DNA from 4 places in the Wansuia hejianensis genome. Region 2 is predicted to be linked to each of the others. Evidence: predicted binding sites of a transcription regulator. Region 2 holds the regulator's gene; each other region holds the start of a gene.
What was found. The regulator Rex, encoded in region 2, represses fermentation and respiration genes when NADH is low (regulators of the CRP and FNR family bind a similar motif). The targets are predictions, from matches to a motif close to ATTGTTAANTANTTAACAAT.

Region 1 (7,908 bases), 580 kb from region 2:
TCATGAGCCTCCAGGACCCGTCAAAGAAGATGTCCAAATCCGATGAGAATCCCAACGGGAGCATTTACCTGATGGATGACGCGGACACCGTTATCAGAAAATGTAAACGCGCGATCACAGATTCCGAGGGAGTGATCCTTTACCGGGATGAGCAGCCGGGGGTTAAGAATCTGATTGATATCTACTGTGCCTGTACCGGCAAACAGCCCGGCGAGGCTGTCAGAGAATTTGAAGGCCAGGGCTACGGGGTATTAAAGGAAGCGGTGGGAGAGGCGGTCAATTCCATCCTGCAGCCCCTTCAGAGCCGTGTGGCAGAGATTGAGAAGGATAAAACCTATCTGGATTCCATCATTAAGAACAATGCGGAGAAGGCACAGTATTTTGCAAATAAAACGCTGCGCAAGGTTCAGAAAAAAGTGGGCTTCCCGGAGCGGCCCCGCTGAGTTCCGGGGCAGAGCATCCGGATAAAATAAGCATTTAAAGAGGAAAGGGTGGTTTTATGACAATTGAGGAATTGCTGAAAGTGCTGGAGATGCAGGAAGAGATCCTGCAGTTCAGTCATTTTACCAATGGAGATGCCTGGGAGCTGGGCAATCTGATTGTCCTGGAGGCCAGAAGGCGGAATACGCCGGTAGCCCTGAAGATCCAGCTGAACAACGGGCAGACCGTATTTCAATATGATTTTGACGGAACCACGCTGTATACGGAAGACTGGGTACAGAAAAAGATCAACACGGTCCGCAGGATGGAACGCAGCAGCCTGCATCTGCACATGCTTCTGCGCCAGAATGAAAAGAATCTGGAGCTGATGGGGCTGGACCCGTCGGAATGCGCAGATATGGGCGGAGCTTTTCCGATCCGTGTGGAAGAGGTGGGCGTTATCGGTGTGATAGCGGTATCCGGGCCGAACCATGTGGCTGATCACGATCTGCTGGTCAAAAGTATCAGCAAATACCTCCATATTGACGAAGTGCCCAGAATCCGGGCGGTCTGACAGGCCAGGTCTTTATTCAAAGATGTGGCTGTATTCTGCAGCAATGTCTGGGTTGGCCTGAAACAATACTGACATCATATCATCGGGAAGCGGTGCGGTAAAACGCATCGCTTCTTTTGTGAGAGGATGGCGGAATTCCAGCCGCCAGGAATGGAGCGCCTGGCGGAGAATAGGCGAGTGGGGCGCATCGGGGGCATAGAGCGTGTCGCCCAGGAGCGGGTGGCCGGAGGCGGCCATGTGAACACGGATCTGATGGGTCCGGCCGGTTTCCAGCTGCAGCTTCAGCAGTGAAAAATCTTTTCCCTGCCACAGCGTCTGAAAATGGGTGACCGCCGGTTCCCCGTGCTCTGGGTCTACCCAGCGTTCAATGATGGAGCCGGGTTTTCTGGCAATGGGGCGGTCTATGGTTCCCTCCGGAGGCGTTAGGCCCGTTACTATGGCACAATAAGTTCTGTGTATCCGGCGCCGGGTCATCTGGGCGGAGAGGACAGAGGCGCTGAGAGCGTGCCGGGCCACCAGCAGCAGCCCGGTGGTGTCACGGTCCAGCCGGTTGATGCACCGGTATACAAAAGGTTCTCCTCTGCTCAGAAAATAATCAGCCAGGCCGTTTGCCAGCGTGTTGTCATAATTGCCCTGGGAAGGGTGTACCGGAGTGCCGGCGGGTTTATCAATGACCAGCAGGTCCTCATCCTCATAAACCAGGGTAAACGGCACCGGGGCCGGCAGAATATTGGGTGAGGAAACAGATTCACGAAGGCGGATTTCCAGCAGGTCTCCGGCTGCCAGGATGTGGTTTGTGAACATCCGGCTCCCGTTCAGGCAGATCCCGTTTTCCGAGTGCTTCAGAGAAATCAGCAGGTGATGGGAAAAGCCCTGTGCCCTCAAAAACTGTTCAATTGTCTTTCCGGCGTCTGGCGGTAAAATCCTGTAAGAAAATAGTCGTTCCATAGGGTATCCTTTCTGTACCTTACCATGGTATAGGGAATCAAGAAAAAAGTCAAACCGATTTTTCTAATAAGGCTTGCGGCGTCCCGCATCAGGGCATTATAATGGACAGGTGGGCCGGAAGGCATGCGCGTTTAGAAGTCAAACGGCAAAGACAGGAGGAACTGGATATATGGAGAAAATAGAGATAAGAGGAAAGGAATATAATCTGCTGATCAGGGGAAAATGGGAAGGAAGCTATCTGAAGGGATATATTGATCTGGCATATCAGGCTTTCCATCAGGATTTTACTCCCTGGTTTGAAGGCGGATATTTTGATGATACATACATCCCATATACGCTGCTGGACGGCGAACGTCCGGTGGCTAATGTCGCAGCCAGCACCATGGATTTCATCTGGGACGGGAAATCCAGGAAATATGTGCTGATTGGCACGGTTATGACAGATCTGGAGTACCGGAACAGAGGGCTGATCAGAGTATTGATGGACCGGATATTTCAGGAATGGCAAGGGCGGTGTGATATGATCTATCTGTTCGCCAAGAACGCAGTTGTGGACTTTTATCCTAAGTTTGGCTTCCGGCAGGCGGACGAGACCCAGTGGGCAGGCGTTTTTACAGGGAAAAAACACGGGAAAAGGCTGAGGAAGCTGGATCTGAATGTCAGGGAGGATCAGGAGCTGTTCCGTTCCGTGGCCTTCCGGGGAAATCCTTATTCCCGGATACAGATGAAAAATATGAACATACTCTATTTAAACGGCGACGACATGATGAAGGGTAAAATCTATTATCTGGAAGAGCCGGAGGCTGTGGTCGTGCTGAGCAGGGAGGAAAAACGCCTCAGATTCGAGGATATCTACTGCGGACCGCAGATCCCCATGGAAAAAGTACTGGAGGCAGTTCTTTCTGAAGACAGGCCTGGCTATGTACTGCGTTTTCCGGTCAGAGACAGAGAAGGGCTGACGGCTGAAGTCTATCACGAAGAACAGTCCACCTTATTTCTGATGGGTCCGGACGCGCAGATGCTGATCAGGGAGCAGATTTGCTTTCCGGCAATGACCCACGCCTGAAGGCAGGGCAGAAGGGCAGGCACAGGAGGCGGGCCGATGTATTTTCAGGAAATTCATTGTCCAGGGTAAAATAACGTGTTATAATGTTCAGGTAACGAGAGGCAGGAAGAAGCTTCAGGCCTGTCCGGCCGGGAAGAGAAGAACGGCAGGAGGCAGGGCTGCGGCGGGACAGAAGAGATTTTAGGGAAAGGATCATCCGATATGAGTGATAATAAATATGTCGCATATGTGGGCACTTATACCCACGGAAGCAGTATTGGCATTCATCTTTATGATATTAACTTGGAAGAGGGGACGCTTGAGGAACGCAAGGTCGTTCCGATCAACAACTCTTCCCACATCTGCCGTTCACTAAACGGAAAATACCTGTATTCCATCGCAGATGAAGGAGTTGCGGTATTTGCCGTGGAGGCCGACGGCGATCTGACGCTGATTAACAAGGTAGACATTGACGGGATGAGAGGATGCTATCTGTCTGTGGACCAGACGGGTAAATACCTGTTTGTTGCCGGATACCACGACGGGAAGGTAACCGTTGTCCACACCCATCAGGACGGCCGTCTGGGCAGCGTGATGGACGGGGTGTTCCATAAGGGTCTGGGCAGCGTGGCAGAGCGGAATTTCCGCCCCCATGTCAACTGTGTGGTTCCCACTCCTGACAACAGGTTTCTCTGTGCGGTGGACAATGGGATTGACCAGGTGAAGGTATACAGGATCACAGAGCACAACAGGCTTTCGCTGGTGGACATCCTCCGTTGCGCGAGAGAGTCAGGCCCCCGTCTCCTCCGTTTCAGCGCGGACGGGAAATATGCCTATTTGCTCTATGAGCTGTCCAATACGGTAGACGTCTTTACTTACCAGTGCGGCTCCAAGGACAAGAACCCTGCGTTTGAGAAAATTCAGACCGTCAGCACCACATCAGACAATGTGGACAGGATGCATGACGCGGCTTCAGGGATGTGTCTGTCAGAAGACGGCAATTATCTGTTCACTTCCACGGCCGGGGACAATACGGTTGCCATGTTCCGGATTGATCCGTCCACAGGGATGCTGAACAAGGAATTCGCCCTCCCGGTCAGCGGCGAATACCCCAAGGATATAGCCCTGTTCCCGGACGGCAAGCACATTGCTGTAGTCAACCATGAGAGCAATTCCATCACTACCTTTACCATTGATTATGAGAAAAAAGTGCTGGTGATGAAGGGAAAGCCAATGAAGGTTGAGACACCGAACTGCATATTAATCACCCCCATGGGATATTAAATACGGCAATACCAGATCTAACGATAAGCGCCGTTCCGGCAGCAGGCAAGCGAAACTGCCCTGCTGCCGGAACGGCGCTTCTGATTTTATTACATTTAAGAAAGTCCTCCGTACTTCATTACTGAATTTTTCCTAACCCTTTTCCGTAAGCCAGAAACAATTTTCTATCTTCTATGCTCAGCCGTCCATACAGCTCCAACACCTCCTGCTGGGGTTGTGTCAGGTGGACCTCTGACACCTCGTCCAGGAAAAAGTCAGAAAGCGTTATACCGAAACCGTCGCACATTTTCTGCAAAGTCGGGATGGTTGGGATATTCGTTCTGTGGATCATGTTGCTGATTGTAGAATAGGGAATACCTGCTTCCTGGGCAAGGCGATAGTAGCTCCAGTGCCTTTCAGTACAAAGGTTTTTGATGTGTTGAATTACGTCTGTGTCTCTCATAAGTCATATACCTCATTCCTGCAGTATCGCTGTTTTCTAATTCCATTGTAACGGGGAAATGAATTCCTAATAGATGTTAAAGAGAGATTTATTCTTATGGTTCAAAAGAAATCTTAAAAAATTAAAGAAATTTGCAAATTTATATTGAAAAAATATGCATATTAGTGTATGATTAAAAAAATGTTTGTTATTTTCTTGACAATGGGAAAAGTATAGACATTTTCGTGTAAAGAGTGTATAGAGTAGAACGAAAGGAATGGGCAGACACATGACAGAATCACACAAGAACAAAATTGTTGTCGTAGGTGCTGGGAACGTAGGCGAGGCCATTGCGTACACGCTGATGGTGAGAAAACAGGCGAATGATATTGTGCTGGTGGACCTCAACGAAGACAGGGCAAAGGGAGCTGCGCTGGATATCGCCCAGGGCACCAGCTTTTTTAAGCAGGTCTGGGTGCGCAAAGGCGGATATGAAGAATGTGCGGACGCGCAGCTGATTGTCATCACGGCCGGAATCGCGAGAAAACCGGGTCAGACGCGGCTGGATCTGGCGAAGACAAATGTTTCAATTGTGAGAAGCATTACCAGAAGTATCATGGAACACGCGAAAAACCCCCTGATTTTGGTGGTTTCCAATCCGGCGGACGTTACGACGGCAGCGGTGACCGAGGAATCCGGACTGCCGGCAGGCCGGGTGATCGGGAGCGGGACTTCGCTGGATACGGCGCGCTTCCGCTACTTTATCAGTGAGGCTCTGAAGGTTAACATAGAAGACGTGAATGCATATATACTGGGAGAGCATGGCGACAGCCAGGTGCCTGTCTGGAGCGCTGCTAATATTGGCGGCGTGCCAATCGATGAATATGCTGCCCAGGTAGGTGTTAACCTGGACAAGGCGGCCATATCCAAACGTACCAAGGAAGGCGGGGCAGAGGTTATCCAGATGAAGGGGGCCACCTTCTATGGAATAGCCATGGCGGTGTCTAACATCGTGGAGAGAATCATGAAGGATGAAAGCGCCATTCTTCCTGTGGCACACGTTCTGGGTGAAGAATTCGGCAGCTGGGCGGGAGTCGCGATTTCCATGCCCTGTATTGTCAGCTGGGACGGTGTGGAGAAGACTCTGGAACTTCCGATGACTGAGGAAGAAAAAGAGGCCATGGAGCTGTCTGTGAAGACACTGAAAGAGTTCCAGGAAAATGTAATTGTATAAATCATCAAATAAAAGGAGAATAAAGATGGACGTAAAGCAGAAAGCATTGGAAGAACATGAGAAATGGCAGGGGAAAATCGAGGTGATCAGCCGCGCAAGGCTGGAGACACCGGAGGATTTATCCATTGCCTACACTCCGGGAGTTGCAGAGCCCTGTCTGAAGATTTCGGAGGATGTGGATCTCTCTTATAAATATACACGCCGCGGCAATATGGTGGCTGTCGTCACTGACGGAACAGCCGTACTGGGCCTGGGAGATATCGGACCGGAAGCCGGGATGCCGGTCATGGAAGGGAAATGTGTCCTGTTCAAGGTATTCGGCGGAGTGGATGCGTTCCCTCTCTGTGTGAGAAGCAAAGAAGTAGATGACATTGTGGAGACTGTTGCGATGCTGGCAGGCAGCTTCGGCGGCGTCAATCTGGAGGATATTTCAGCCCCCAGATGCTTTGAAATAGAGAGAAAGCTGAAAGAGCGCTGTGACATCCCGATCTTCCATGATGATCAGCATGGAACGGCAGTCGTAACCACGGCAGCCATGCTGAACGCATTGAAGCTGACGGGAAGGAAGCTGTCTGATATTAAAGTGGTGACCTCCGGCGCCGGCGCGGCAGGCATCGCGATCATCAAGCTGCTGGTGAGCCTGGGGCTGAAGGAAGTGATCATGTGCGACCGCAGCGGGGCAATTTATGAAGGAAGAGAAGGGCTGAATGCGGAGAAACAGGAGATGGCGAAAATTTCCAACCTCCAGAAGAAAAAAGGCAGCCTGGCTGATATGCTGGTGGGAGCAGATGTGTTTATCGGTGTGTCCGCGCCTGGAACAGTCACTCCGGAGATGGTAAAGACCATGGCTCCGAACCCGATTCTTTTCCCGATGGCGAATCCGGTGCCGGAAATCATGCCGGAACTGGCGAAGGAAGCAGGGGCGGCCGTGATCGGAACCGGAAGAAGCGACTTCCCGAACCAGATTAACAACGTGCTGGCTTTCCCGGGAATCTTCCGCGGAACGCTGGATGTGAGAGCCAGGGATATCAACGATGAGATGAAGGTTGCGGCAGCCTATGCGATCGCGGGTCTGATCGATGAACAAGACCTGAATCCCGATTATATTATACCGAATCCTTTTGACAAACGGGTGGCGCCGGCCGTTGCGAAGGCAGTGGCAGAGGCTGCGAAAAAGACAGGAGTCGCGAGAATTTAACAGTCTGATTTAACAGAGCACAGGAAGAGAACCGCTGAACCGGGGGAATAGCGATGAAACGATTAGAAAAGCTCTATGCGGGAGATTACCTGCGGGATAAGTATGATATTACCATACAGAAGGCCGTAGTTGAGGATCACCGCCCGAAGCATTTTCATGATTTCATAGAGATCGCCTACATTGCTTCGGGAAGCGGTTCTCATACTGTAAATGACCAGGAATTCCGGATCGCCAAGGGAGATCTGTTCATATTGGGAAAGAACACGGTCCATGAGTTCCAGGCAGACAGAGAGACGGAGCTTCTGGTGTATAACTGTATTTTTCAGCCGGATTTTATCGAGGGTTCTTTGGGGAGGGATGATGAATTTGTCCAGCTCATCTACCGGTATCTGATTCAGAGCGCCGGGAACTTTGACAGCCGGAACGGTTATCTGAAGCTAACAGGGACGCCGTCCCAGGAAATCGAACAGATATTTGAGGAAATGTTTGAGGAATATGAGAAACGGGAAATCGGCTACATCCATCTGATCCGTTCCGATCTGGTCAAGCTGATGATCCGCGTGTTCCGGCAGCAGGGAAAGCTTTCGCCTGACAGCCAGGGGCCTTCGGCTCTGAACCGGCTGATGGTGCAGAATACCATTGAGTATATGGAGGAGCACTATGCCGGGGAGATCCAGGTGGGAGATCTGGCATCCAAATATTATCTGAGCCCCAGCTATTTCAGCCGGATCTTTAAAGATGTGACAGGGACCACGCTGGTGGCAATGCTTCAGTCGATACGCAT
Region 2 (7,908 bases):
TTATACAGATGGTGGGCACGCTCCTCATTCTGTTCATCCTCAACTGGAGGCTGTCGCTGATTGTGGTGATATGCTATGCGGCCATGTTTTTATACATCAAATTCAGCGGCCAGAGAAGTAAGAAGTATTATACCCGCCAGCAGGAGAGCCTGGGAGATCTGGACGGCTATATCGAAGAGATGGTGAACGGGCAGAAAGTCGTTAAGGTTTTCAATCATGAGGCAGCCAGCCTGGAGACTTTCAGGGCTAAAAATGAAGCTCTCAGAAAGGCTGGGACGGGCGCGCAGAGCTATGCCGCTACGATGATTCCTGCCGTGGTGAGTATTTCCTATATCAACTATGCCATTGTCGCCGTCCTGGGAGGGATCATGGCCCTCCGGGGCCTCACAGACGTGGGCAGCCTGGCCAGTTATCTGGTGTTTGTCCGGCAGTCGGCCCTCCCGATCAACCAGTTTACACAGCAGAGTAATTTCCTGCTGGCAGCTCTGGCAGGCGCGGAGCGGGTGTTCGAGGTGATGAATCTGGAGCCGGAAAGCGACAACGGACAGGTAGACCTCATCAATGTGGAAGAAAAAAATGGTGAATTGTCGCCTTGCAGCCGGAAAACCGGGCGCTGGGCCTGGCGCAGGGCAGATGGGAAACTGGTTCCTCTCAGGGGAGACGTCAGGTTCCAGAACGTAGAATTCGGCTATGAGCCCGGGCATCCCATTTTAAAAGACATCAGCCTGTACGCGAAGCCCGGACAAAAAATTGCATTTGTAGGGTCCACAGGAGCCGGGAAAACCACGATTACCAATCTCATCAACCGTTTTTACGATGTACAGGGGGGTAGCATCACCTACGATGGGATCAACGTCAACGAAATGCGCAAGGATGCCCTGCGTCATTCTCTGGGGATTGTGCTTCAGGATACCCATCTGTTTACCGGAACAATAGCGGATAACATCCGATTCGGAAAGCTGGATGCCACAGACGATGAGATCCGTCAGGCAGCCCGGATTGCCAACGCGGATTCTTTTATCTGCCGGCTGCCCCAGGGCTATGATACGCTCGTGAAAGCGGACGGCGCCAACTTGTCCCAGGGACAGAGGCAGCTTTTGGCCATAGCCAGGGCGGCTGTGGCAGATCCTCCCGTCCTGATTCTCGATGAGGCGACTTCTTCCATAGATACCCGTACGGAGGCTCTGATTGAAAAGGGGATGGACCGGCTGATGGAGGGACGTACAGTCTTTGTCATCGCCCACCGTCTGAGTACGGTCCGTAACGCTGATGCGATCATGGTTCTGGAGAACGGACAGATTGTGGAACGCGGCAGCCATGAAGAGCTTCTGGCCGCCAAAGGACGTTATTACCAGCTGTATAACGGCCTGTTTGAACTGAGCTGAAAGGATGGTGGTATATGAGTTATCGTGCAGAAGGCTGTGAAAATATCTCCCAGGCTCCGGGAGCTACAGGGGAGGTCGGGGGCTTCCGCATCCGGCCGGGCCTGTTCCGGGAGAATGGGGCGGTGATTGTGCCGGGAGGCGTCAGCTTTACCATATCTTCCTGCGGAGCGGACTCCTGTGAATTATGCCTGTTTCACAGGGCGGCCTGTGAGCCATTCGCAGTGCTGCCCTTTCCGGAGGACTGCAGAATCGGACACACCTATTCCATGATTGTGTTTGGCCTGGATATCCGGGAGTTTGAATATGCTTACCGGATGGATGGGCCGCATGATCCGGCCAGGGGGCTGCTCTTCGACCGGACGGAGTTCCTTCTGGATCCCTATGCCCGGGCGGTTACCGGCCAGAGCGTCTGGGGCTGCCGGAAGGAACAGGGAAAAGCCTATCATGCCCGTGTTGTGCAGGATTCCTTTGATTGGAGCGGTTTTTGTGATTCAAAAATCCCTTTTCAGGATATGGTCATCTATGAGACACATGTGAGAGGTTATACAAAGCACCCATCCTCCGGCGTGAAGCATGGAGGGACTTTTGCCGGGCTCATGGAGAAACTGCCTTATCTTCTGGAGCTGGGAGTTAATGCCGTAGAGCTGATGCCCATTTTTGAATTTGACGAGACGGCTGACGAACGCATTGTGGATGGGAGACAGCTGCTGAATTACTGGGGTTACAATACAGTCTGCTTTTTCGCGCCTAATACCAGCTATACGGCCGCTGTTGAATATAACCGGGAAGGGACGGAGCTGAAACAGCTGATACGGGAATTTAACGCGCACGGCATTGAGGTAATCCTGGATGTCGTCCTGAACCATACGGCGGAGGGCGATGAACGGGGCCCATTCTTCTCTTTCAAGGGAATTGATAATCAAATTTACTACATGCTCACGCCGGATGGCAGGTATTATAACTTTTCCGGCGTCGGGAACACTCTGAACTGCAACCATCCGGTGGTCCGCCAGTTTATACTGGACTGTCTCCGGCACTGGGTGATTGAATACAGAGTCGATGGCTTCCGGTTTGATCTGGCTTCGATTCTGGGAAGAGACGAGAACGGCAGCCCGCTGTCAAAGCCTCCGCTGTTGGAAAGTCTGGCATTTGACCCTATCCTGGGCCAGGTAAAACTGATTGCTGAGGCCTGGGACGCGGGCGGCCTGTACCAGGTGGGGTCGTTCCCGTCCTGGAACCGGTGGGCGGAATGGAACGGGAAATACCGGGATGATGTACGGCGCTTTCTCAAAGGGGATGAAAACACCGCAGCTGCGGCCATTGAGCGCATCTGCGGTTCGCAGGATCTGTATCCGCCGGACAGGCGGCAGAACGCTTCTGTGAATTTTCTTACCTGTCACGACGGGTTTACATTATATGACCTGTACGCCTATAATGAAAAACACAATGAGGCGAACGGATGGGAGAATACTGACGGGGCCTGGGACAATCACAGCTGGAACTGCGGCGCTGAGGGCGAGACGGAAGCTCCGGAGATTCTCGCCCTCCGGGAACGTCTGAGGAAAAACGCATTTACCGTTCTTCTGTGCAGCCACGGGGCAGCTATGTTCCTGTCCGGCGACGAATTCTGCAACACACAGTACGGCAATAATAACGCATACTGCCAGGACAATGAAATTTCCTGGTTGGACTGGTCGCGTCTGGAGCAATACCGGACATTTCAGCAATTCGTGGCGCGGCTGATTGCTTTCAGAAAGGAGCATCCTGTGCTGCGCGGCAAGACTGCGCCTGCCCGGTGCGGCTGGCCGGATCTGTCGCTGCACAACGGAACTGCGTGGAACAGGGAGACGGACCCGTTTACCCGGCAGATCGGCGTGCTGTTTGCCGGGAGACAGAAAGGTGGGCAGAAGGATGATCTGGTGCTGCTGGCCGTCAATGCTCACTGGGAGCCTCACAGGCAGGAGCTTCCGGAGGCTCCAAATGGCTGCGGCTGGCGGCTGAAGCTTCATACCTTCTGTGAAGACTCTTTTCAGCCGGATACGCCCTTTGACGGTAAAAGCATGATGATAGGGCCGCGGTCTGCCGCAGTATTCGTGGCAGAATAGGTTTCAGCTTACTCTGCCAGTTCAGCCCATTGGTCATAGAGCTGTTCCAGCTGCCCGGCAATTTCCGCTTTTTCATGGGAAAGCTCCTGGCAGCGAGGGAGATCGGTTCCGGTTTCCGGCAGATTAAATTCCTCGTCAATTTCCTTATCCCGGGTTTCCAGCTCCGAGATAAGGGTTTCCAGCTTCTTCAGGTCGTTTTCTCTCTTGCGGAGCCGCGCCTGCTCCTCTTTGCGCGTTTTCCAGTCCATCTGGGCGGAAGATGCGGACTGTTCTTCAGCCTCCGGTCCGGAGACGGCGGAAGAGACGTAGGCGCGGGTCAGTTCTTCCTTCTTTTCCTGATAGTAATCGTAATTTCCGATATAGTTAATCAGGGTCTGGCCGGTCAGTTCCAGGATGCGGGTAGCGGTCTGGTTGATGAAATAACGGTCATGGCTGACATACAGGACCGTTCCCGCATATTTTCTCAGAGCTTCCTCCAGGATTTCCTTGGATACGATATCCAGATGGTTGGTGGGCTCATCCAGTATGAGAAAATTAGCCTCTGAAAGCATGAGCTTGGCCAGGGAAACCCGGCCCCGTTCTCCGCCGCTCAGTGTGCGGATCGGCTGGAATACTTCGTCACCGGTAAAGAGAAATGCGGCCAGCACATTCCGTATCTGCGTCTGGGTCATCGAAGGATAGGTATCAGAGATCTCCTCAAATATCGTCTTATCCATATGCAGTACCTGATGCTCCTGGTCATAGTATCCGATATGTACTTTTGAACCCAGCGCAATGCTCCCATGGTCTGCCTCCACAAGGCCGTTAATAATTTTCAGTATGGTAGTCTTTCCTGTCCCGTTGCTGCCGATGATGGCGACACGTTCACCCCTGTGTATCTCAAAATCCTGGTTTTCAAACAGGGATACGCCGGAGTAGGCTTTTGACAGCCCTCTGACTGTCAGCACGTCATTGCCGCTGATGATCCTTGGCGTCAGGTGAATGCGCATGTCCGCCTGGGGAATGGCGGGCTTATCCAGAACTTCAATCTTATCCAGCAGCTTTTCCCTGCTCTCTGCCCTTCGGATCGATTTTTCCCTGTTGAAGGAGCGCAGCTTTGTAATTACCTCTTCCTGGCGGCGTATTTCCTGCTGCTGGTTCAGATAGGCGTTGTATTCCGCCCGGCGGATCACCGCCTTTTTCTCACTGTAGACTGTATAATTTCCGGGAAACATTAAGGATTTTCCGTTTTCTATTTCAATGACCTTCGTGACGATGCGGTCCAGAAAATAGCGGTCATGAGAGACAATCAGGACCGCGCCGGGATAATTCATCAGATACGTTTCCAGCCAGGAGATGGATTCCATATCCAGGTGATTGGTAGGCTCATCCAGCAGAAGCACATCTGGTTTGGTCAGGAGCAGGCGGCCGAGAGCCACTCTGGTTTTCTGCCCTCCGGAGAGGGTGTCCAGCTCCCGGTGGAAATCCTCTTCTGGGAAACCAAGCCCCTTGAGTACGCCTGTCACTTCGCTCTGGCAGGCGTATCCATTGGCCAGTTCAAAGGTGTGGGTCAGCCGGGTGTAGGAAGCCATCAGTCCATCCAGCTCTCCGGGGTCCGCATTTTTCATCTGTATCTCCAGAACGCGCATCTTGCGTTCCATATCCAGAATGTCCTGCTTTGCCTCCAGTACCACTTCGTAGATGGTCCGGTCGCCGCTGATGTCCTGATGCTGCGCCAGATATCCGATGGTTTTCCCCTTAGCCAGGATCACCTGGCCGGAATCGGGCTGTATTTCTCCCATGATTATTTTCAGCAGAGTGGTCTTTCCTGCTCCGTTGACGCCAATGAGGGCGGCTTTTTCGTGTTCCTCTATATGAAAAGATACATCACGGAGAATTTCCGTGGCTGCAAATGCCTTATTGATATTTTGACAGGCCAGTACCATATTACACCTCCACATTGTTTTCAGTACTTATTATACAGAAAAAACGAAAATAGACAAGAAAAACAGAAGAAATCTTTGACAATCTTCTGTCAAATAGATATAATGGTAAAAGAATTAGTGGATCGAAGAGTCGGGCAGCAAATACCTGGACAGGAGGAATAGGAGTAGTGAGCGAAAAGGGTATTTCAAAAGCCGTTATCAAGCGGCTTCCGAGGTATTACAGATACCTTGGGGAGTTATTGGAAGCCGGTGTGGAGAGAATCTCGTCCGGAGAACTCAGTGAACGGATGAAAGTTACTGCGTCACAGATCCGTCAGGATCTGAATAATTTCGGCGGATTCGGACAACAGGGCTACGGATATAATGTACGGTACCTTCATGATGAAATCGGCAAGATCCTTGGCCTGAACAGAATACACAACATGGTGATTATCGGAGCGGGAAATCTCGGACAGGCGCTGGCGAATTACGCCTCCTTCGAGCGGAGCGGCTTCAGGACGGTTGGGCTGTTCGATGTGAATCCGGTCCTGCAGGGTGTGACAGTCAGAGGAATTCCCATCCGCATGGTGGACGAGCTCCCGGAATTTATCAAAGAAAATAAAGTAGAGATCGCTACGTTGACCCTTCCGAAGTCCAGAGCCAAAGAGATGGCCCAGCTTCTGGTAGAATACGGGATACGGGCGATCTGGAATTTCGCCCATACGGATTTGAATCTGGTCCTGCCCCGCGACGTCATCGTGGAGAACGTACATCTGTCCGAGAGCCTGATGCGGCTTTCCTATAATCTGACCAGCTATGAAGAAAAGCATAAGACGAATAAATAACAACAGAGGCAGAGCCGTCCAAGGGCTTCTGCCTTTATTTTGCACAGGAGAAAGGAGGAATCATACGGAATGAGAAGAATTCTCAGTGCGGAACAGATGCGGCAGGCGGACCAGTCAGCGATGGCGATGGGTCTCCCATCGATGGTCCTGATGGAGAGGGCCGCGCTGGCGGTAGTGGAAGAGATGACTGGCAGGGGGCTGGATCTGAGCCGTGTCTGCGTGGTCTGCGGAACGGGTAATAACGGCGGAGACGGGGTTGCCGCAGCCCGTATTTTATGTGAACGGGGCTGGCGGCCAGCTGTCTGTCTGACAGGGAACCCGGAAAAATACAGTGAGCAGCTCAAACAGCAGATCCGGATAGCGGAAAATTATCCTGTAACTTTCATTAATAGTTTCAGGCCTTCTGAATATACTGTTATCATAGATGCAATCTTTGGCATCGGCCTGCGCCGTCCGGTTGCAGGGACATACCGGGAGATAATCGACGGAATCAACAGCTCAGGAGGGACTGTGGTTTCCGTGGACATCCCGTCCGGGATACATACGGACACGGGGGAAATCATGGGAACGGCGGCACGGGCGGACCTGACGGTCACTTTCGCACGGGGCAAGACAGGTCTGTATCTCTACCCGGGAGCTGCCTGTGCGGGTACGGTGGTTGTCAGGGATATCGGCATCCCGGTGGGATCCGGACCAGAAGGCGGGCCGGGACTGTATTGTCTGGAGCCATCGGATCTTTCCTGCCTTCCGGCCAGGGATCCGTCCGGCAATAAGGGCACATTCCGTAAGCTGCTGGTAATTGCCGGATCGGACAGAATGTGCGGAGCCGCATATCTGGCTGCCCGTGCCGCGCTCATGACCGGGATCGGAATGGTAAAAATCTATACGCCTGAGGCCAACCGCCTTCCCCTGTCAGTGCTTCTGCCGGAAGCGCTGATATCCACCTACCGGGAATCGGCCTGGAACCTCCAGGAATTTAACCGTGACCTGGAATGGGCCGACTCTGTTGTAATCGGACCGGGGCTGGGAACCTCTGAGTTCGCCGGAAGACTTTTGGCTTATTTCCTTGACAGAAATGAACTTCCCTGTGTTATAGATGCAGATGCGCTTAATCTGCTGGCATCGAAAAAAGAGCTGTGGAATGCTCTGAAAGCTCCCTGCATCATAACTCCTCATGTGGGAGAAATGTGCCGGCTTATGGGAACAACGCCAGAAGTGGTAAAAAAGGATCTGATAGAAACTGCCCGCAGATTTGCCACACTTCATCAGGTGACCTGTATACTGAAGGATGCGCGCAGTGTGACGGCGCTGCCTGACGGCAGATGTTACCTGAACCTGAGCGGCAACAGCGGTCTTGCTACGGCCGGCAGCGGAGATGTGCTCTCCGGGATTGCAGCGGGGCTGGCGGCGCAGTATCCTCAGCTTCCGGTTCCGCCCGCGGCTCTGGCAGCGTATGTACACGGGCTGTGCGGGGAGAGCGCATCTTCAAAATACTCTGAAAACTCTATGACCGCCCGGAATGTGCTGGAGGCTATCCCGGAGTACCTGTAACAGAAAAAAACGGACATGCATGGCTTTAGCCGGTATGGATGATTGAATACCTTCGATAAATCTGGAAATACTAAAGGTAGCGCCGGGATACGGCTGCTAAATTCTTTAGAAGCGGAGT
Region 3 (7,908 bases), 1.4 Mb from region 2:
GCGGCCACGAGCAGACTGGCGAAGATGGTGCCGAACGCGATCAGTGTCAAAAGGGGACTGATGAACAGCATCATCAGAAAAGCGCCGAGAATGCTCACAATAGAGCTCAGGAACTGGATCATTCCTTCCTGAAGGGTATCGGAAACCTTTTCCATATCGTTCGTTATCCGGCTTAGGATCTCGCCTTTGGAATGGCGGTCAAAATACTTCAGGGGCAGCCGGTTCAGCTTTGCGCTGACTTCTTTTCTCAGAGAAAGTGACAGGGTTTGGGAAATGCCGGCCATGGTATTCTGCTGAATAAAAGAAAATAGTGAAGAGAGCAGATACAGGCCGGCCAGTCCCAGCAGGATCATCCCCATGGTCTCAAAGCTTACACGGAAGGGGCCTCCGCCTGCGGCGGCGCTCTGAATGCCGTTAAATATCTGGTTGATGGCTATGCCGATAAGCTTTGGAGAGAGTACGGTGAAGACAGAGCTTATGATAATGCTGACGATTACCACTAACAGCTTCCATCTCTGTTCCATCAGCTTCTTCAGTAGGCGGAGGGCGGTGCCCTTGGCATTCCGGGCTCTTTCCGCACTCATACCATCGTCTAAAAGGTTGATTTCTGCCGCGTCGTTGGTGCTTTTTTCGCTGCTCATGCTAATTCCTCCTCGCTGAGCTGTGACTGGGCAATCTGCTGGTAGACCTGGCAGGATTCCATCAGCTCTCTGTGGGTGCCTGTTCCTGCGACCCGGCCCTCATCGAGCACGACGATCTGGTCCGCATCCATAATTGTACTGATCCGCTGGGCTACCAGGATGACGGCCGCGTCCCGGACCTCTTCCCTCAGAGCAGCCCGCAGCCTTGCGTCTGTCTTAAAATCAAGAGCGGAAAAGCTGTCGTCAAAAATATAGATTTCCGGCCGTTTGACGAGTGCTCTGGCAATGGAGAGCCGCTGCCGCTGACCGCCGGAAAAATTGCTGCCGCCCTGGGATACGCAGGTCTGATAACCGGATTCCAGGCTGTCGATGAAATCACTGATCTGCGCGACCTGGGCTGCGTGACGGATTTCCTCCATCCCGGCGTCTTTCTTCCCGTGGAGAAAATTATCCAGGATCGTGCCGCTGAACAGAAATGCTTTCTGAGGAACATAGCCAATCTTATCCCGAAGTTCCCGCTTCGGCATATGCCGGATGTTGCGGCCGTCAATACGGATCGTCCCGCTCTGGATGTCGTAGAACCGGGGAATCAGGCTGGCGACCGTGGACTTTCCGGAACCGGTGCCTCCAATAATTGCCGTCGTCTGGCCCTTATGGGCGGAAAAGCTGATATTGTTCAACACAGGCTCCTCCGCTCCCTGATATTGGAAGGTAACATTGCACAGCTCCAACCGGGCCGGGCTGGCGGCCTCATTGCTGTCCCTGTGGGACCGCGGAGTTCCGGGCGCCTCAGGTTGAACGGACAGGACTTCGCTGACCCTGTTGGCACAGCTCTGCGCTCTTGGAAAGATCATGAACACCATGATTCCCATGATCAGGTAGTAGAGGATCAGCATGGCGTATTCGATCAGCGCCATGATATCGCCGATCTGCATCCGTCCGGCGGCCACCCGCTGCCCGCCGGCGCCTATGATGAGTAAAGTACAGAAGTTCATGATAATCAGGATCACAGGCATCATTGCTGCAAAAATCTTATTGATCCGGATGGCAGTTTCGGCATAATCGGTGAAAGTCTGATCCACTCGTTCTTTTTCACTGTCTGAGCGGTTAAAAGCCCGTATAACCCGGATGCCTGTGAGATTTTCGCGGAGAACCCGGGTGAACCTGTCCAACAGGGACTGAAGTCTGGCAAACATGGGCAGCGCTTTGCGGCTGACCAGAAAGGCGAACAGACAGACCACCAGCATCGCTCCAATGATTGAGAATGCCAGCAGAGTGTCTTTGGAAAATGCCAGAATCAACCCGGCCACCGTCATGACCGGGGCGGGCAGAAGCATTTCAATGGCGGCCATATACGCCTGCTGGATCTGGGTGATGTCATTGGTACACCGTGTGATCATGGACGCTGTGCCGAATCGGTTGAATTCATTCAGGGACAGCGACTGGGATTTCTGGAACAGAGCATTCCGGATATCCCTTCCCATGATAGAGAAGATCCATGTGGTCAGATAGGTGACGGCGACAGAGACTCCTGCGGTCAAAATGGCTGCCAGCAGCATGAAGCCGCCGACCCTCCAGATGTGATCCAGATCCCCCGTTACGATGCCTCTATTTACGATATCCGCCGTAAGGGTGGGAATGTACAGTGTGCCCAGTACCTGTAGGAACAGCAGAAGAAGCATTGCGGCTGCTCTGCCTTTATAGGGTGATAGAAATCTGAGAAGTCTGATCATAGCTGAATATATTTTCCTCCTGTTAGCTAGTTGAAGTCTGCCGGGTATACTCTCTTTGGAGCAATTATAAAGTATCCTATTATGGGAGAGTCAAGTTATATTTTTCCGTTTGGAAAAAATCAATAGGTTTTAGTTTTCACAAGGGCAGACAAACTAATTTCGGCTGCCCTCCTGAATCGGCACCTTTGATTTACCTCTGTTCATCATGTGCTGTATCTGGTGCTTTGCTTTTAATTAGTATTTCACTCCCTTCCAGTAAACAGGTGTATAAACCTCTGCGATGCCGGGCAGCTTTACGCCGCGCAGCGCCCATCTTCTGTATTCTTCAAATCCTGTCCGGTCAACGATGTAGCCGATATGTTCTTTGCCGCCGGGAGCGCTGAGATCGATGTATTCCTTCACGTAGTCGTAAGTGTTTAAAATAATTTTAATGATGCTGTCTTCATCTGCCCATTTAATGAAGTCTTCGCCCAGCCGCAGGTTTTTCTTGCCGCTGCGTTCGAACAATGTCAGGCGGTAATATTTTTTTCACTGCGGGTCCAGGCCGTCAATCAGCGGCTGGAGAGCGGCGTTAACCTCGGGCATTTTATCAAAGGGAATGCCCGGGATCTCAAAGCCCTGACGGTTGGTGATGTGCACAGTCCCGTCCCCGTAGGTTTCGGCTATTTCCTGAATCTTTCCGAGATACTTCGCGTCCAGGTGGCCGCCGGGAACACGTATGCGGGATGCGGAAAGCGTTTTTCTTTAATTTTTTTGTATTTATATCCATAGCGTTCACCTCTTTTCAGTCAATTAGATTTTTGCCAATAGAATAGTTATAGACCGGGCCGTCCAGGCAGATATAAGTCTTTCCTATTTTACAGTGTCCGCATTTCCCAAGGCCCCCGCAGATACAGTGAATCGCCTACGTAGCGTTCAAAAACTTCATCTGTCACCTTCCCTACCCTGCGGATCGTCAGATCCACGTAGCCGTCGCCGATACCGCTGACAGAGATAGGCGCTTCGCCATACTTTGGAATAGACACCTCAAAAACTGCCCGGGTCTGACGACGCTTTTACAGGACATGCGGAAAGTATATTCAATCGCCGTATGGCGGATTACGTCCATTATTTCAGAGGAAAAGGGTATGTAATCATTCTGCAACATGGCTGGATACCTCCTTCATAGCGTTTTCTAACCGGTTAACACAATTGGAAAAAGAAATATATTCCGGGCAGATATCGTCGCATCGCCCACAGCCCACACACATGTGATAGCCATTGCGCTGCTTATAATCCAGAACCTTGTGCAAAACCTTGAACCGCATGCGCTGCCCGTTCTGCTTCCGGTAACTTCTGCCTCCGGCCACATCCGTAAAGCCATCTACCATACAGGAGGCCCATACCCTCCGGCGTTCACCTGCTCTCGCATTTTCGGAGTAAAAGAGATCCTGCATGGAAAAACAGGTGCAGGTGGGGCAGACAAAGTTACACCGCCCGCAGTTTATGCAGCGGCTGTCGTATTCCGTCCATATACTGCTGCCGCTCACAGAGCAGTCCAGATTGTCAGGAATTGAAAGTGTTACAGTGTTTTCAGTCACATGGGCGGGAACCACCGGCTGCTTAGGAATACCTAATCCACAAAGAAACTGTGACCATTCAGAATCCTTGCTGTCCAGAAAATATTGACCGCCGACGGCGTCTGTGCTCAGGTCATAGTGATCTGCAATATTTATGTCCATGCTGACACAAAAGCAGTTCTCAAAAGAATCCCCGCATCCCATTAACACCAGCTTAATGCGATCCCTGAGCCGCCTGTAATAATAATCCTCCGGGCCGTTATGAAGATACATGTCATCCAGCCGTTTTAATGCGTGAATATCACAGCTTCGGAGAAAGATGACAGCGCCTTTGACGGGCGCATCCGCCTCCTTCACCTCATGCTCTGTGAAATAAAACAGAGTCTGCGAGACCGGTAGCAGGACTTCTTTAAAAGAATACTGCGATTTTTCATCAAAGATAATTTCGTTCACTGACTGTATCTCACCATATCGAACACAGTATGTATCGGAAAAAGAACCGCCGCCCACATAGCGCTTAGGCGCATAAATGGTATAATCAGCCCTCAAGTGCTCAAGCAGAGCATCCGGCTGCTCCTGCTGTGTGATAAAACCCATGGCTACATCTCCCAAAATCCTTAGATAATTTGATGTTAAATATTTAACATCCCCGATTGCTGTTGTACTAAAGATATCACAAAAGGTGGAGAATAAACGTTGCCTGTGCAACATATGCCTTTGAAAGTGGGATTTATCTGGCTGTTAGAAATAAATCGTTTTATTTTGTAATTTACATAGTTTTCTTCACTTCTTTATAATATCTTAAAAGCTGATAAAAATGTTTGCATTTCTAAAGAGGAATTTTCACGTTTATGAGGTGAGATGTCTATAGATATAGACTGTCATAGATTCTGGTGGTATACTTAACAGTATTCCGTAATGCATGCCTTGGAGGTTGGAAGGATAGTTTGTGTTGTTCTAAAAGGTGTAATAAGTATGCCTAAAAGGTGTAAGTGTTGTGCATGGTTTAATCGAAATTGATTCTGATGCAGTAACCGAAAAACTGAATTGTTTCCCAAATTCATCCTTTTTTCTGTTTGTAGTTCCAGCAGAAAAAGTAAGCTGATTGCCCTGGTATCGATGGAGATTCCCGTCATGATAAATATAGCTTAAAAATTCCACCCCCCCCCCCAGAAGAGTTATCTCTGAATATTGCGCAATGCTCTGCATTGATGCAGCAAGGCTTTTTTTAGCAAAGGGTTTATGAGCGCCGGATTCCATCCCATAGATCCGCAGATATAATTCAGCTTTTCTTCACCGGGCTTCAGATCTGCCCTTCCCAGCGCAGTCTGAATGCAGGAATCCAGACTGCGCAGGAGCGCTTCGGCTTGCCGGATTCTGCTGCTCATTTCTTCTCTGCGATACACTCTGTCCCACGCGGGGCAGCAGGTCAGGATGTCCGGAAGACTGCTTAGTTTATGGAGGGATGAGAGGCTTTTCGGCAGATCTGAAAATATCGGAAAATCATCTCTTGCCGGTATGGCATCTCCGGTGAACAAAATGTGTTTTTCATTGAAGAGGTAAGTCAGGGAGCCCGGAGAATGTCCGGGCGTTTCCAGGCTTATGGAGGTTAGGCCGGGTTCAAGGCATATCTGCTCTCCATCCTTAAGCGGATGGTCCACGGCTGCCGGTTCCTTCAGCAGTTTGTAAAAGTTAGGAACCGGGCGTACTCTGAATTGTATGTCTATGTTTTCAATCCAGGTTTGTTCCCTGCAGGAAGCATATATATTACAGCCGGAAGCCCTTTGTACTGCGGCTGCACCTCCCATATGGTCAGGATGAGAATGGGTCAGCAGGATGGCTTTAATCTCCCGGATGCTCCGGCCGATGGCTGTCATGTACGCGGCAATCTGATGTTCACTCCCGGCCGTGCCTGTATCTATGAGGTAACAGTTTTTTCCGGTAATCAGATAAATAAACACGTAACGGCTCACAGTCTCTGTTACCTGGAAATCAATCCGTATCTGATGAATATTTCTGCATAGTTCCATTTATCATCCCTCCACAATCACTGCCCGGCTGTCTACGGAGTTTTCACGCATCCCGGCGATTTTTCTGTAAGCTGACGAATTGAAGCAAAGTTCCAGCTGCTCTCTGGAATCCCATTCAATCACGATCATCCTGTCAGGTTCCCAGCGGCTGGTAAGAGGCGTGATTTTTTCTGATCTGAGGAGATAGCGGCCTCCATACCGTTCCACAACAGGCTTTACTCTTCGGATGTAGCCTTCATATTCTCCGGCACCTTTCTGTGGATCAATCATGATAGCTGCAATAAAATAAACCATAATACCCTCCTTTTTGGTTAACAGATGTGGATGCAAGTAAACACTTGCGTTGCGGGCAAAAACAAAGGCACCAGGATTGTGCATTAACCGATGCCTTTTAAAAAAATCCGTACACTTTCAGATATATACTGCTTTTCCGGAAGGGCTGACAGCTTTTCCCCAAAAGAAGCTCTAAAAAATACAAAACCAAAGCACATGGATAGAAAAGCCATGGACATAGACTCGCAGTCCGTATTCCTGATGTTCCCTTTTACAAGCATAGACTGAAAATATCTCAGCAGGACAGCCTTAAATACACAGGGAACTTTCAGGATACCTTCGGCGGTATCGGGATAAAGCTCCGGGGTGCGCAGGCCAATGGAGACTTTTACCATCCGCGGTGTTACATGGCGCATATAGGTCTCGGCGAAGGAGACAAGATCACTTTCCGGGTCGCCGCACCAGGTAAAATCAGATTCCTCCAGCCCGGGATTCCATTCTGGAAGCTGCATGGCCGAAAGTACGATATCCTTTTTTCCGTGAAATTTGCGGAAAATAGTACATTCATTGATACCGGCATGAAGGGCTATATCTTTGGTGGTTGTGGAAGAATAACCTTTTTCCATGACCAGATTCATAGTGGCTTGTATGATTTTTGCCTGTGTCTCATCAAACATTGTTTTCTCCTGGCGCAAGTGAATACTTGCATTATAGCGCTCTATACATCAGATGTCAATGTATATCCCGTTAGAATTGGGTTACTGTTGAACCAAGTATTTCGGGTTTTCTGTGGCTATCCTGTGGCTGTCGCTTCGATCTGGCAACTGCCTGCTGTGCTGTAAGGTTCTGAGACGCGCAGAAAGATGGTTTCATATGGACTGGAGGCTTCCCGGTTTTCTCAGATATTTAAAATAGATAAACAGATAAACTGCCGTAGAAAGGAATGCGCCTGTGCCGTCTGCGACAGGTTCCGCATAGAAGGAGCCAGATGGATCAAAGGCGAAGGGCAGGAGGCAGGCGGCCAGGAGATACAGTGTTTTACGGAACAGAGACAAAGTCAGGGAGAGCTTTGTCATCCCCAGGGCTGTCAGTGAATCCACGAATGTGTACTGGAGCGACAGAGGAATGATCATCATTGTAAATACGTGGATGCCCCAGACAGACAGCTGTATGTATTCCGGATTCGCCGTGAAGATACGGGCAAAGGCTGAAGGCAGTATCCTGGACAGCAGGAACATCACAGATGTAAAACAGATGCACAGCAGCAGGACACAGCGGATAATCCTGCAGATGCGGTCCTGTTTTCCGGCCCCCAGGTTAAAGCTGATCAGCGGCTGGCTTCCACCGGTAATTCCCAACATGGGTGATGTAATCAGCATCATGTAGCTCTGTACAATTGTGGCGCAGGTGATGAGAGTATCTCCATATCCGGGGCCTCCGTGATACTGCAGGGCCGCATTCATAGCAATGATGATGATACTGTCGGTCGCCAGGATCAGGAACGGGGAAAAGCCCAGGCCCATAATTTGCCCAAGCAGCCGTCCGGCCGGCCGCAGAAGGCAGAGACGAATAGGCATGCGTTTCCGGAGAAGCACCAGCAGAACAAAGACGCAGGAGGCCAGCTGCGACAGCACTGTGGCAACGGCCGCCCCCGCTATATTCATATGAAACA
Region 4 (7,908 bases), 800 kb from region 2:
AAGGCATATAGCACCCAGCTGACCGCCCAGTATCTTCTGGCTTTGAAATTTGCCCAGGCAAGGGGGCTTCTGAATGCTGAGGAGATAGCTTGCATGGTTTCCGATCTGAAGCGGCTGCCGGAACAGATTTCGCTTTTGCTCAGCCATAAAGAGAATGTACAGAAATTCGCCAACCGTTATCTGGCGGCTGAACATGTTTTTTTCATTGGAAGAGGGATAGATTATGCCATTTCCCTGGAAGGATCACTGAAATTGAAAGAGATTTCTTATATCCATTCTGAAGCATATGCGGCCGGAGAACTGAAGCATGGCACGATTTCATTGATAGAAGACGGACGTCTGGTAGTGGCTGTACTGACGCAGCCGTCTCTGTACAGGAAGACGATCAGCAACATTGTAGAGGTAAAAAGCCGCGGAGCCTTTGTTATGGCGGTAACAAATGTCGGGAATACTGAGGTGGAAAAGGTAGCCGATTATGTGATTTATATACCGGAAACGAATCCGTATTTCGCTAACTCGCTTGCGGTGATCCCGCTTCAGCTTTTTGGATATTATGTTTCTATCGGAAAGGGACTGGACGTGGATAAACCCAGGAACCTGGCCAAATCTGTTACTGTAGAATAAGCGATTTTACTTTCACCATTTTTTTAATGATTGGTCACATATTCAACACAATTGCCCGGTACAATAACCGTGTAAGATAGAAAAAGGAAGAAATACCACAATATAGATAAAGAAAAGAGGTAAGTGATCATGAGTGAAGAATTCAATAAAGAAGTGAATCGTGAAAATGCGGCAGACGAGACGGTTCATACCGAAACCTCGGAAAGCGTGCAGAAGCAGATGCCGTCTGGTTCGCAGCCAGGCAAGGGGACAACATATAGCTGGGTGAATCCAAAGATCCAGCAGAGTGCGAGCAACAGCAGCAGTGAGGGCACAACCCCCTGGGGAAATGGTTCGGCAAATTCCTGGCAGACAAATACAAGAAATTATGGCTCACAAAGCCAGGGCCAGCAGGCACAGAGGCAGGGGGGCCAGCAGGCGCAAAGCCAGCAGTATTGGCAGGCGCAAAGTCAGGTCAATGGTCCGGCGGCAGGCCAGAATGAACAGAGATATCAGTACTCCACTTATCAGGCAGGACAGGGTCCGGCGCCAGGGCCAGTTGGACGCAAGGCTAAGAAAGTGAAAGCTAAAAAGCCGAAAAAGCCCATGAGCACCGGTAAGAAATGGATGGTAAATGTGGCAATGGCTTTGGCATTCGGATTGATAGCCGGAACCGTATTTTATGGAGTGAACATAGCGGGAGATGAGATCACCGGCCGTTCAAATGCTATAGAAAACACATCCGCACCCACTACGATTGCCAATACGGATACATCAGACAGTTCAAAGGCGACTCCGACCAGCACGAATGCGAACTCGGGGACCGTGTCAACAGTAGCTGCAAATGCAATGCCTTCATTAGTTACAATCTCTACCATGTCGGTAGAAGAGATGCAAAATTTCTTTGGAGGCACCCAGTCCTATCAGGTGGAAGGTGCGGGAACCGGCGTGATTGTAGGACAGAACGAGACAGAATTATTAATTGCGACTAATAATCATGTGGTAAACGGCGCCACCAGCCTTTCGGTGGGATTCATTGATGAGACCAGCGTTGAAGCTCAGATTAAGGGTACTGATGCAAATAATGACCTGGCAGTTGTAGCGGTAAAGCTGGCGGATATCCCGGAAGAGACTATGAATCAGATTAAGGTGGCGACACTGGGGAATTCTGATGATCTGGCTTTGGGCGAGCAGGTGGTGGCAATCGGCAATGCTCTGGGGTATGGACAGTCAGTGACCAGCGGTTACGTCAGTGCATTAAACCGTGATCTGACCTTATCAGACGGAGCAGGCGGCACATTTACATCCACTGGCCTGATTCAGACAGATGCAGCCATTAACTCCGGCAACAGCGGCGGTGCTCTGCTGAATATGAAGGGTGAGCTGGTTGGAATTAATGAAGCGAAGAGCTCTATGACCTCTTCTGGAACAACTGTTGACGGCGTTGGTTTTGCGATTCCGATTTCCAAAGCCGAACCCATTCTGGAAGAGCTGATGAGCCTGACTACCCGTGAGAAGGTCAGTGAAGATCAGGCAGCATATCTGGGGGTAACCTGTGTGGATGTTACCAGTGAAACCTCACAGATGTATAACGTTCCAACAGGCGTATGCTTTAAGACCGTAGTGGAAGGAGGCCCTGCAGATCAAGCCGGCGTGAAAAAAGGCGATGTTTTGACAAAGATGGACGGCAGAGAAATTAGTAATTATGCAAGTCTTAAGGAAGTCTTACAGTATTATGCGGCCGGGGAAGAGGTTGAAATTATTGTGCAGCGCGCCAGTGATGGTGAATACCAGGAGAAAACACTGAGTGTTACTTTGGGATCTGCTGACGATATGCCTCAGCAGAATGAATCAGGCGGCTCCGGCAATGGCCAGCTGTTCCCGAACGGCGGCAACTAACTGAAAATGATAGGAAATGAATTTCCGGCTGAGATTCTATAGTTGAGCATGCCGGGATGCCTGACAGGTGAGACGCGACTGCTGCCTGCCAAACGCATCCTGGCATGATTTTGTATACAGATAAGAACGGCAGCAGGAATAAAAGGGTGGATGGCGTAATTCATAAAAACTTTACTTGTTCCTTCCTCCCTTTTGGCATATAATCATACATATACGGAAAGAGAGGAAAGCAGGATATATGTCGGAAGAAAAAGATACAGGGGAAGAGATTACAGAAGAACTCTCTGTTGAAGATACAGAAAAAGATGATAACGACGAGTATGAAAAAATCTGTTTCATGTGCCGCCGTCCGGAGAGCAAGGCTGGAAAGATGGTAGAACTGCCCGGAAAGATCCATATTTGCATGGGCTGTATGCAGAAAAGCTTTGATACCATGCAGAACAGCAACATTAATTATAATGATCTGATGAAGAACATGCCCCCGAACATCAGCATGATTGATCTGTCGGCGCTGAATAACCAGGTGCCCCCGCAGCAGAAGATCAAGAAGCGGAAGGAAGAGAAAAAGGCGCCCAAAAAAGAATTTACCATGAAAGATGTGCCGCCTCCCCACAGGATTAAGGAACAGCTGGATGAATATGTAATCGGCCAGGAGAAAGCTAAAAAGGTCATGTCTGTTGCTGTTTACAATCATTATAAGAGAATTCTTTCAGAGCCAGGAGATATAGAGATCGAGAAATCCAACATGCTCATGATAGGGCCGACAGGCTCCGGCAAGACATATCTGGTGCAGACACTTGCCAAGCTTCTGAATGTGCCCCTCGCGATCACAGACGCCACATCTCTGACAGAAGCAGGTTATATCGGGGATGACATAGAGAGTGTCGTATCCAAGCTGCTGGCAGCCGCAGATAATGATGTGGAGCGTGCAGAACACGGGATAATCTTTATTGATGAGATTGATAAGATAGCCAAGAAGAAGAATACGAACCAGAGAGACGTCAGCGGGGAAGCGGTGCAGCAGGGTATGCTGAAGCTTCTGGAAGGCAGTGAAGTAGAGGTGCCGGTGGGCGCCAACAGCAAGAATGCCATGGTTCCGCTCACTACGGTGAATACGAAGAATATTCTCTTTATCTGCGGCGGGGCATTCCCGGAATTGCCGGAGATCGTCAAAGAACGCCTGAATAAGAAGTCTTCCATTGGATTCCAGGCAGATCTGAAGGATAAATATGATAAAGACAAGAATATTCTGATGAAGGCAACGGTGGATGATCTGCGGAACTTTGGAATGATTCCGGAATTTCTGGGCAGACTTCCCATTGTATTCTCCCTGGAAAGCCTGACGGAGGATATGCTGGTTAAGATCCTGCAGGAACCGAAAAATGCTATTCTTAAGCAGTACCGGCGTTTGCTGGAACTGGATGAAGTGAAGCTGGTATTTGACAATGGCGCTCTTCATGCGATCGCTAAAAAGGCTTTGGAAAAGGATACCGGAGCGAGGGCGCTGCGGGCGATCATAGAGGAATTTATGCTGGACATCATGTACGAAATACCGAAGGACGATAATATTGGTGAGGTTATAATTACCAAGGAATACATCGAGCACACGGGAGGTCCCAGAATACTGATGCGGGGCCAGGAAATTCCGCTGCTGGACGCGTTAGGCTAAAGGAGGTGCTGTAGACATGGCAAACGCATCAGGGTTTTTCGGAAACCTGGGAAAATCTATTTCTAAAACGGCGGATAAAGTTGCCAAGAAGACAGATGAATTTATCTCGATTCAGAGGATCAGAGGCCAGGTCAGCTCTTTAGAGCAGCAGATGAATGGAGATTTTAAAAGGATTGGAGAAATAATCTATCAGAAGAATGTGAACGGAGAAAGTTTTTCTGTTGAGATCAAAGAACTCTGTCAGGAAATCAGTTCCATTCGGAATGAAATTGCCGCCTGCCGGGAGGAAATAGCCGCAAAAAGGGGAGATAAGCTTTGCCCTGCCTGCGGAGCCAGTGTCCCACAGGATGCCCGTTTCTGTATGCAATGCGGTGAGCCCATTGGCGGAGGAGATACGGCGGAGGCGGAGCCGGATATGTCGGAATATGTCGAACCAGATGCCGGAGACGATGCAGCGTCAGGTACAGAGGGCGGCGGAGACGTGAATAGGAGTGAGCCTTTTGAGGATCAATCTGGCGGCGGAGATACTGACGCCGGCTGGCCGGTGGACGAATGTCAGGCCGGGGAGGCTGTTGGGGCAGGCGCCGGAGAAGAAATGGAGACAGAAGCCCCAAAAGCTGTGGAAACCGTCGGGCAGGATGAAGGGCAGAGTATGACCGGAGCGGCCGGCGTAGCAGATGATGATTCTGTTGATGAAGCAATGGCCAGGGAGAACCCGGAAGAAGCAAAAGAGGATGAATTATGATTTTTATCATTATAATGCTGAGTGTCTTTTTAGGCGATCTGCTGTTGAAAAAATATGTGGAAGCGAATCTTCCGGAAGGTGAGGAAAAATCTGTTCTCGGAGGGAAAATCCTGATCCGGAAGGTACATAACAGTGGTATTGCCATGGGCGGACTGTCAGAGCATCCGCTGCTGATCCGGAGAGGCACTCTGGGTCTGATTGGAGGAATACTGGTATACTTTATCAGCCTATTATTCCGGAAAGGCAATGCGGGGCGTAAGACGGGCTTAAGCTTGCTTCTGGGGGGTGCGATGTGCAACTGGTATGACAGGTTCCACCAGGGGTATGTGACGGATTATTTCAGCTTCCAGGTAAAATGGGAGCGGCTGAAGAGGGTTGTATTTAATCTGTCTGATATCTGTATATTCATTGGCACAGTATTGTTTTGCTTCGGAAAGCATAAAAAGAAGGGCTAGAACAGCATTTCACGAAGCCGCCGCGCCGCCAGGTTGAGAGTGTGCTTTGGGTCTTCCACGAGGCAGATGCTGCGGAGCGGAATTTGGTCGGCGAGATCGATCTGGAAGACTTCTCCCGCCTGGATGGCTGGCGCCGCTGAGCTTTCCGGAAGAAAGCCTATTCCGAAATTATGCTTGACCATGGGAAGAATCAGGTCTGTGGAGGCCGCTTCAATATCGGGAGTTAAAGCCAGGTGATAGGAGGAATAGAGCCGTTCAAAAAAGCTGTAGGATTTGGTGCCTTTGCCGAGGCAGATCAGAGGATATTTTTTCAGCTCTTCCAGATGCCAGGTGCGCCCCTGCAATTCTTTGAATTGATTTCCTGCAATCAGGATATCCTGTAATTGACAGAGTTCTGTTTCGGCCAAAGGCTTGGAAGCGCCGGTCGGTGTCGATACCACAGCGAAATCAATACTGCCGTTTTTCAGGTCATTATTGGATTCCGGAGGGATGCTGTTGGAGATCCGCAGTTTGATATCCGGATACAGTGAATGGAAATGCTCCAGCCTTTCCAGAAGGAATACCTGGAGGGCTGTTTCACTGGTTCCGATGCGGACGACCCCGCCCTGGAGTCCGGAGGTGTTTTTCAGAATTGCTTCACCCGCGAAGATTTCTTCGCAGGCCAGACTGACGTGGTTGTAGAGAGCTTCGCCTTCCGGCGTGAGGCTGACGCCTTTTTTAGTGCGGATGAAGAGCATACAGCCCAGTTCATGCTCCAGGATTTTCATGCATCTGGAGATGGCCGGCTGGCTGGACATGAGGAATGTCGCTGCTTTTGTGAAACTTTTGTATCTGGCGACATAATAAAAGATCCTGTAATATTCAAAATTGGCAGCCATAAGGATGTATCCTTTCTATTATAAAAAAAATGTATGTTAAACATATAATAATATTATTTTATTATATAATCAAGAGATAGTATAATACATTGTGAATAAAGTGACAAGAAATGTCATTTTTATATCAAGCACAGCAATAAAAGAAAACTCAGGAGGTAATACAAATGGAGACTTTTGGTCTGGAAAAATTAGGAATCATCAACCCCACCGCAGTTTATCGCAATCTGAGCCCGGCACAGCTTACTGAAGCTGCACTTCGCCGCGGTGAAGGCACTTTAAGCAACACTGGAGCCCTGGTAGTGACCACCGGCAAATATACCGGACGTTCACCGGAGGACAAGTTTATCGTTGATACCCCGACGATCCACGATTCCATCGCATGGGGAAAAGTGAACCGTCCGATTTCTCAGGATAAATTTAACGCGATCAGAGCGAAGATGGTAGCCTATCTTCAGAATCGTGAAATCTTTATCTTCGACGGTATGGCAGGCGCAGACCCTGCATGCACGACGAAATTCCGCATTGTTAATGAACTGGCCAGCCAGAATCTTTTCATTCATCAGCTCCTGATCCGCCCGACATCTGAAGAGCTTGCAGCATATGGAGAGGCTGATTTTACGATCATCGCGGCTCCGGGCTTTAAATGTGTACCGGATACTGACGGCGTACACAGCGAAGCGGCAATTCTCGTGGATTACGAGCAGAAGCTGGTGCTGATCGCCGGTTCCCAGTATGCAGGAGAGATTAAGAAGAGTGTATTCTCCGTAATGAACTATCTGATGCCGAACCACGGCGTTCTGCCAATGCACTGTTCAGCCAACATGGATCCGGAGACCGGCGATACCGCAGTCTTCTTCGGACTTTCCGGAACCGGTAAGACAACTCTGTCCGCAGATCCGGCAAGGAAGCTGATCGGTGATGATGAGCACGGCTGGTCGGATAACGGCATCTTCAACTTTGAAGGCGGCTGTTATGCGAAATGCATTAATCTGGATCCTGAAGGTGAGCCGGAGATCTACAATGCTATCCGTTTTGGAAGTCTGGTAGAGAATGTGGTTATGGATCCGGAGACCCGCGAGTTTGATTTCTTTGACGGAAGCATCACAGAGAACACCCGTGTAGGATACCCGGTGAATTACATTGATAATGCGGCGATACCGGGCGTGGGCGGAATTCCGAAGGTTGTTATTTTCCTGACCGCTGACGCATTCGGCGTACTGCCTCCGATCGCCAGGCTGGATGAAAATGCTGCGATGTATCACTTTGTTACAGGTTTCACCTCCAAGCTGGCAGGTACCGAGCGAGGTGTTAAGGAGCCGCAGCCTACCTTCTCCACACTGTTTGGCGAGCCTTTCATGCCGATGGACCCGTCAGTATATGCGAATATGCTGGGTGAGAGAATTGAGAAATATAATACAAAGGTATACCTGGTCAATACCGGATGGACCGGCGGCCCCGCATCAGGCGAAGGCAAGCTGGGAAGCCGTATGAAACTGAAATTCACCAGAGCGATGGTTACCGCGGCTCTGAACGGCGAACTGGAAAAAGTAGAGTACAAGCATGATGATACGTTCAATTTGGATGTACCACAGAGCTGCCCGAACGTTCCCAGCGAGATCATGAACCCGAGAGACACATGGGAAGACAAAGCGGCATACG

Region 1: the regulator Rex is predicted to act here: its motif matches at 4,897-4,916, upstream of H9Q79_RS07060 (L-lactate dehydrogenase).
Region 3: the regulator Rex is predicted to act here: its motif matches at 4,562-4,581, upstream of asrA (anaerobic sulfite reductase subunit AsrA).
Region 4: the regulator Rex is predicted to act here: its motif matches at 6,338-6,357, upstream of pckA (phosphoenolpyruvate carboxykinase (ATP)).

Annotation. Positions count from the first base shown of each region.
Region 1 covers NZ_CP060635.1:1,534,301-1,542,208, reverse strand. The annotation lists gene trpS (tryptophan--tRNA ligase) at 1-443, shown strand, start outside; gene H9Q79_RS07085 (heme-degrading domain-containing protein) at 500-994, shown strand; gene H9Q79_RS07080 (RluA family pseudouridine synthase) at 1,007-1,942, opposite strand; gene H9Q79_RS07075 (GNAT family N-acetyltransferase) at 2,112-3,008, shown strand; gene H9Q79_RS07070 (lactonase family protein) at 3,210-4,271, shown strand; gene H9Q79_RS07065 (helix-turn-helix domain-containing protein) at 4,390-4,713, opposite strand; gene H9Q79_RS07060 (L-lactate dehydrogenase) at 4,982-5,926, shown strand; gene H9Q79_RS07055 (NAD(P)-dependent malic enzyme) at 5,952-7,124, shown strand; gene H9Q79_RS07050 (AraC family transcriptional regulator) at 7,178-7,908, shown strand, end outside.
Region 2 covers NZ_CP060635.1:954,613-962,520, forward strand. The annotation lists gene H9Q79_RS04360 (ABC transporter ATP-binding protein) at 1-1,385, shown strand, start outside; gene H9Q79_RS04365 (glycogen debranching protein) at 1,400-3,490, shown strand; gene H9Q79_RS04370 (ABC-F family ATP-binding cassette domain-containing protein) at 3,499-5,415, opposite strand; gene H9Q79_RS04375 (redox-sensing transcriptional repressor Rex) at 5,583-6,239, shown strand; gene H9Q79_RS04380 (NAD(P)H-hydrate dehydratase) at 6,309-7,790, shown strand.
Region 3 covers NZ_CP060635.1:3,471,198-3,479,105, forward strand. The annotation lists gene H9Q79_RS15890 (ABC transporter ATP-binding protein) at 1-641, opposite strand, end outside; gene H9Q79_RS15895 (ABC transporter ATP-binding protein) at 638-2,374, opposite strand; gene H9Q79_RS18700 (hypothetical protein) at 2,609-2,881, opposite strand; gene H9Q79_RS18705 (ferredoxin-like domain-containing protein) at 2,903-3,094, opposite strand; partial or broken gene H9Q79_RS18575 (anaerobic sulfite reductase subunit AsrB) at 3,250-3,521, opposite strand; gene asrA (anaerobic sulfite reductase subunit AsrA) at 3,508-4,530, opposite strand; gene H9Q79_RS15915 (MBL fold metallo-hydrolase) at 5,112-5,963, opposite strand; gene H9Q79_RS15920 (DUF1330 domain-containing protein) at 5,967-6,257, opposite strand; gene H9Q79_RS15925 (TetR/AcrR family transcriptional regulator) at 6,341-6,913, opposite strand; gene H9Q79_RS15930 (MATE family efflux transporter) at 7,106-7,908, opposite strand, start outside.
Region 4 covers NZ_CP060635.1:1,756,161-1,764,068, reverse strand. The annotation lists gene glmS (glutamine--fructose-6-phosphate transaminase (isomerizing)) at 1-624, shown strand, start outside; gene H9Q79_RS08105 (S1C family serine protease) at 754-2,502, shown strand; gene clpX (ATP-dependent Clp protease ATP-binding subunit ClpX) at 2,741-4,171, shown strand; gene H9Q79_RS08095 (zinc ribbon domain-containing protein) at 4,188-4,916, shown strand; gene H9Q79_RS08090 (signal peptidase II) at 4,913-5,371, shown strand; gene H9Q79_RS08085 (LysR family transcriptional regulator) at 5,368-6,249, opposite strand; gene pckA (phosphoenolpyruvate carboxykinase (ATP)) at 6,414-7,908, shown strand, end outside.